2 linked regions of the Quadrisphaera setariae genome follow. The protein of the gene in region 2 interacts with the protein of the main gene of each other region in a pairwise test. Links are inferred from orthologs where the notes say so. Each region holds a gene or a part of one and is shown on either strand. Other genes may lie near its edges.

Region 1 (2,975 bases), on a different replicon or contig from region 2:
GAGCCGCTGGCGGAGCTGCGGCCCCGGGGGACGGCTGGCCCGTCCGGCTGGCTGGTCCCGGCACCCGCCTGCACGACGCCCGGGCCGCGGGAGTGGGGGCCGCTGGTGCCCCGGGGCCCCACCGCGAGGGCGCGGCGGTGCACCTGGTGGCCGCCGGTGCCGCCGAGGCCCCGGACGCGCCCGCGGGCTGCGACCCGGGTGAGCGCGCCAACGTCGTCGTCGAGCTCGACCCGGCGCTCGCGCAGCCGGGCGAGGAGCGGACGTGGGTGGGGCGGCGCCTCCGGCTGCAGCGGGCGGACGCGGCGCCCGGGCCGCTGCTGCGCGTCACCCGCACCCCGAAGCGCTGCCTGGGGGTGTACGCCGACGTCGTCGAGCCGGGGGTGGTCGGCGTCGGCGACGTCGTCGTCCTGCTGGACACCTGACGGGGGCCCGGCGGGCGCACTGGCCAGCGCCGTAGAGTCACGGCCGTGTCTGAGCCTGATGTCCTGCGCGTGGTGGTCGACGGTGCCGAGCGCGGGGTCGCGACGGGCACCACGGCCGCCGAGCTGTACGAGGGTCGCCGCGACGTCGTCGTGGCCCGCATCGGCGGCGAGCTGCGCGACCTGACCACGGAGCTGGCCGACGGCGACGTCGTCGAGGCGGTCGAGGTGGGCAGCCCGGACGGGCTCGACGTGCTGCGCCACTCCACCGCGCACGTGCTCGCGCAGGCCGTGCAGTCGCTGCACCCGCAGGCGAAGCTCGGCATCGGCCCGCCGGTGCGCGACGGCTTCTACTACGACTTCGACGTCGAGGTGCCGTTCACCCCCGAGGACCTCAAGGCCCTCGAGAAGGAGATGCAGCGCATCGTCAAGGAGGGCCAGACCTTCCGCCGCCGGGTCGTCACCGACGAGGAGGCCCGCGCGGAGCTGGCCGACGAGCCGTACAAGCTCGAGCTGATCGGCCTCAAGGGCGGTACCGGCAGCCCCGAGGCGGGTGACGAGGTGGCAGAAGGCGCGTCGGTGGAGGTCGGCGCCGGTGAGCTCACCATCTACGACAACGTCCGCCGCGGCGGCGAGGTCGCCTGGAAGGACCTGTGCCGCGGCCCGCACGTGCCGAGCACCCGCCTGCTGGCCAACGGCTGGCAGCTCACGCGCACCGCCGCCGCCTACTGGCGGGGGGACCAGGCGAACCAGCAGCTGCAGCGCGTCTACGGCACGGCGTGGCCGTCCAAGGACGAGCTGCGCGCCCACCTGGAGCGCCTGGCCGAGGCGGAGCGGCGCGACCACCGCCGCCTGGGTGCCGAGCTCGACCTGTTCTCCTTCCCCGACGAGATCGGCTCCGGCCTGGCGGTGTTCCACCCGCGCGGCGGCGTCATCAAGCGGGAGATGGAGGACTACGTCCGCCGGCGGCACGTGGAGGAGGGCTTCGACTACGTCGGGACGCCCCACATCTCCAAGCAGCACCTCTTCGAGACCTCTGGCCACCTGCCGTACTACGCCGACACGATGTTCCCGCCGATGGAGCTCGAGAACGCGCAGTACTACCTCAAGGCCATGAACTGCCCGATGCACAACCTGATCTTCAGGTCGCGCGGGCGCTCCTACCGCGAGCTGCCGCTGCGCTTCTTCGAGTTCGGGTCGGTGTACCGCTACGAGAAGTCCGGCGTGGTGCACGGCCTGACCCGCGTGCGCGGCCTCACCCAGGACGACTCCCACAGCTACTGCACTCCCGAGCAGGCGCCGGCCGAGGTCGAGAAGCTGCTCGGCTTCGTGCTCGGGCTGCTGAAGGACTTCGGGCTGGACGACTACTACCTCGAGCTGTCCACCCGCGGCACCGGCGACAAGTTCATCGGTTCCGACGAGGAGTGGGAGCAGGCCACCGAGGTGCTGCGCGGCTGCGCCGAGCGCACCGGCCTGGAGCTGGTCCCCGACCCGGGCGGCGCGGCCTTCTACGGCCCGAAGATCTCCGTGCAGGCGCGCGACGCCATCGGCCGCACCTGGCAGATGTCGACCATCCAGTACGACTTCAACCAGCCGGCCCGCTTCGGCCTGGAGTTCACCGCGGCCGACGGCTCCCACCAGCAGCCGGTGATGATCCACTCGGCGAAGTTCGGCTCCCTCGAGCGGTTCTTCGGCGTGCTGGTCGAGCACTACGCCGGGGCGTTCCCCCCGTGGCTCGCGCCCGTGCAGGTGGTCGGCGTGCCGGTCGCGGAGGACTTCGCCCCGCACCTGCACGACGTCGTCCGCCAGCTCAAGGCGCAGGGGATCCGCGCCGAGGTCGACGACTCCGACGACCGCATGCAGAAGAAGATCCGCACCCACTCCAAGGCGAAGGTGCCGTTCGTGCTCATCGCGGGCGGAGACGACGTCGAGGCCGGTGCGGTCTCCTTCCGCTACCGCGACGGTCGGCAGGACAACGCCGTGCCGGTCGCGGAGGCCGTGGAGCGCATCGTCGAGGCGGTCCGCACCCGGGTCCAGGTGTGAGCGAGCCGTCGTCCTCGGTGGAACCGCCCGCCGCTCCGTTCGACCCGGTGGGCGCGGAGGACCCGAGCGGCTTCGCCCGCGAGGCCGACGGCTTCGAGCGACTGTGGACGCCCCACCGCATGGCGTACATCGGCGGCGAGAACAAGCCGCCGAGCGCGGCCGCCGGCTCCGGCTGCCCGTTCTGCCGGGCGCCGTCGCTGGAGGACGAGGACGCGCTCGTCGTCGCCCGGGGTGAGCTCTGCTTCGTGGTGCTCAACCTCTACCCCTACAACCCGGGCCACCTCATGGTCTGCCCCTACCGGCACGTGGCCGGCTACGTGGACCTGACGCCGCAGGAGACCGTGGAGGTCGCCACGCTCACGCAGAGCGCGCTGCGGGTGCTCGCGCGGGTCAGCAACCCCTCGGGGTTCAACCTCGGCGTGAACCAGGGCCAGGCGGGAGGGGCCGGCATCGCCGCGCACCTGCACCAGCACGTCGTGCCCCGCTGGACCGGCGACGCCAACTTCCTCCCGG
Region 2 (2,990 bases):
AGAGCTCGATGAGGGTCATCTCCTTGAAGGCGTCGAGCAGCTCGTCAGCGGACAGCTTGGCCATGGTGGCTCTCCTCTTTCAGTACCAGTCAGTGTCAGCAGCGGCGCGCGGTGTCGCGGCCGCGGTGGTGCAGGGGCGAGGGCGCGAGCCCTCAGGCCTCGTCGGCCGCGGGAGCGGCCTCGTCGGCGGCCGGCGCAGCGGCCTCGGCCGGCGAGCCGGCCTCGACCTTGGCGCGCAGGGCGTCGACGGTGCGGGCGGCCTTCGACAGCGGCGCGTTGAAGACGTACGCGGCGCGGTTGAGGGAGCCCTTGAGCGCGCCGGCCATCTTGGCCAGCAGGACCTCGCGGGGCTCGAGGTCGGCCAGCGCCGCCACGTCAGCCGCGGACAGCGGCTTGCCCTCGAGGAACCCGGACTTGATGACCAGCTGCGGGTTCGTCTTGGCGAACGCGCGCAGGCCCTTGGCGGCCTCCACCGGGTCACCGGTGATGAACGCGATGGCCGTGGGGCCGGACAGCTGGCCCTCGAACGCGTCGACGCCGGCGTTCTTCGCGGCGATCGCGGTGAGGGTGTTCTTGACGACGTTGTAGCTGCCGTTGTCGCCGATCGCGCGGCGCAGCTCCTTGAGCTGCGCGACGGTCAGGCCGCGGTACTCGGTGAGCACGCCGGCGTTCGCCTCGCGGAAGAGCTCGGTGAGCTCTGCGACGGCTGCTTCCTTCTCAGCGGTGGGCACGATCCTCCTTCCGGGGGTGCGTGTCAGTCGAACGGCGGGCCGCTCCCCCGGTGTGCTGGAGGTGCTGCCCGGCCGCCGGTCGTGCCCGGCCCGCAGACGACGAGAGCCCCGGCGCCAGGCGCACGGGGCTCGCAGGAGGCTTCCGGGCCGGGCGCTGACGCGCTGGCGGAGTGCCTCTGGATCTCGCTCACCTGCGCTGGACGCCCGCTGCTGCAGGACCTTCGGATGCTTCCTGCGGGGCAGGTGGCACCGACCGGCGGTCTTGGGTGCACTCAGTCTACACGTCCGACCCGGTGGGTCTGACCGCCGCGAGCAGCCCAGCGCTCGGGAGCGGCCGTCACCGACCGTCCGACGACGACGGCCCCTGACCCGGCAGGTGCCGGGTCAGGGGCCGTCGAGGGAGGAGGTCAGGCCGTGGCGACCGCGCCGTCCTCGAGCAGGTTGCGGGTGCGCGCCGGGTCCACCGGGATGCCCGGGCCCATCGTCGTCGCGATGGTCGCCTTCGAGATGTAGCGGCCCTTGGAGGCGGCCGGCTTGAGGCGGAGCACCTCGTCGAGCGCTGCCGCGTAGTTCTCCACCAGCGAGGCCTCGGAGAAGGAGGTCTTGCCGATGATGAAGTGCAGGTTCGAGTGCTTGTCGACGCGGAACTCGATCTTCCCGCCCTTGATCTCCGTCACGGCCTTGGCGACGTCCATCGTCACCGTGCCGGTCTTCGGGTTGGGCATGAGGCCGCGCGGGCCGAGCACGCGGCCCAGGCGGCCGACCTTGCCCATGAGGTCGGGCGTCGCCACGGCGGCGTCGAAGTCGAGGAAACCGCCGGCGACGCGCTCGATCAGCTCGTCACCGCCGACGATGTCCGCGCCCGCGGCCTCAGCGGCGGCGGCGCGGGGCCCCACGGCGAAGACCAGCACGCGGGCGGTCTTGCCGGTGCCGTGCGGGAGGTTGACGGTGCCGCGGACCATCTGGTCGGCCTTGCGCGGGTCGACGCCCAGGCGGAAGGCCACCTCGACGGTGGCGTCGTACTTGGTGACCGAGGTGTCCTTGGCCAGCTTCACGGCGTCGAGCGGGCTGTAGAGGGCCTCGCGGTCGATCTTCTCGGCGGCGGCGCGGTAGGCCTTGCTGTGCTTCACGGTGCTCTTCTCTCTGTGGTCAGGCGGCCCGGTTCGCTCCCGGGCCTCCCACGACTGCGGGGGCGCTGCGCCTGCCGTGGTGGCGGTGCGCAGCGGTGGTGCGAGCGGGCTCAGCCCTGGACGGTGATGCCCATCGAGCGGGCGGTGCCAGCGATGATCTTCATCGCGGCGTCGACGTCGTTGGCGTTGAGGTCCTGGAGCTTCTGCTCGGCGATGGCGCGCACCTGGTCGGAGGTCAGCGACGCGACCTTGGTGGTGTGCGGGGTGGGGGAGCCCTTGGCGACGCCAGCCGCCTTCTTGATGAGCTCCGCGGCCGGCGGGGTCTTGAGGATGAAGGTGAACGAGCGGTCCTCGTACACCGTGATCTCGACCGGCACCACGTTGCCGCGCTGCGACTCCGTCGCGGCGTTGTAGGCCTTGCAGAACTCCATGATGTTGACGCCGTGCTGGCCCAGCGCGGGGCCGATCGGCGGGGCCGGCGTGGCCGCGCCGGCGTTGATCTGGAGCTTGATGAGTCCGGAGACCCGCTTCTTGGGGGGCATGGCTCTTCTCTACCTCGTGGACGTGGGACGTCGTGGTGCTGGAGGGCCCCAGGCCGTGGCGGCCTGGCAGCGACCGGTCAGATCTTGGCGACCTGGCCGAAGGACAGCTCGACCGGCGTCTCCCGGCCGAAGATGGAGACCAGCACCTGCAGCGTGCGCCGGTCGGTGTTGATCTCGGAGATCGTGGCGGGCATCGTCTCGAAGGGACCCTCCATGACGGTGACCGACTCGCCCACCTCGAAGTCGACCTCGGTGACCGTGGTCGACTTCGCCGTGGCCTTGGCGCTCTCCTTCGGCTGCAGCGCCGGCGCCAGCATCGAGAACACCTCGTCGGTGCTCAGCGGCACCGGCTGGTGGGTGTTGCCCACGAAGCCGGTGACCCCCGGGGTGTGGCGCACCGCGCCCCAGGACTCGTTGGTGAGGTCCATCCGCACCAGCACGTAGCCCGGGATGCGCACGCGGCGCACGAGCTTCGGCTGGCCGTTCTTGATCTCGCGGACCTCCTCCATCGGCACCTCGACCTGGAAGATGTAGTCCTCCATGTTGAGGCTGCCGATGCGGTTCTCGAGGTTGCTCTTCACGCGGTT

What was found.
Region 1: the proteins of rplA (region 2) and thrS interact in binary tests that used the Escherichia coli proteins (3 or more experiments, as listed by UniProt). The link is inferred for Quadrisphaera setariae from one-to-one orthologs.

What each region holds. Positions count from the first base shown.
Region 1 is NZ_VKAC01000002.1:77,961-80,935, forward strand. Bases 58-2,964 are described here. They hold thrS (threonine--tRNA ligase), read left to right. Parts: upstream 58-467; coding sequence 468-2,462; downstream 2,463-2,964. Other genes in these bases: FMM08_RS03560 (MOSC N-terminal beta barrel domain-containing protein), read left to right, coding at 58-422; FMM08_RS03570 (HIT family protein), read left to right, coding at 2,459-2,964. Also shown: more of FMM08_RS03560, read left to right, coding at 1-57; more of FMM08_RS03570, read left to right, coding at 2,965-2,975. UniProt on the Escherichia coli protein: Catalyzes the attachment of threonine to tRNA(Thr) in a two-step reaction: L-threonine is first activated by ATP to form Thr-AMP and then transferred to the acceptor end of tRNA(Thr). The rate-limiting step is amino acid activation in the presence of tRNA.
Region 2 is NZ_VKAC01000001.1:89,684-92,673, reverse strand. The notes cover bases 1-2,922. They hold rplA (50S ribosomal protein L1), read right to left. Parts: upstream 1,862-2,922; coding sequence 1,139-1,861; downstream 1-1,138. Other genes in these bases: nusG (transcription termination/antitermination protein NusG), read right to left, coding at 2,481-2,922; rplK (50S ribosomal protein L11), read right to left, coding at 1,972-2,403; rplJ (50S ribosomal protein L10), read right to left, coding at 153-731; rplL (50S ribosomal protein L7/L12), read right to left, coding at 1-64. Also shown: more of nusG, read right to left, coding at 2,923-2,990. UniProt on the Escherichia coli protein: One of the primary rRNA binding proteins, it binds very close to the 3'-end of the 23S rRNA. Forms part of the L1 stalk. It is often not seen in high-resolution crystal structures, but can be seen in cryo_EM and 3D reconstruction models.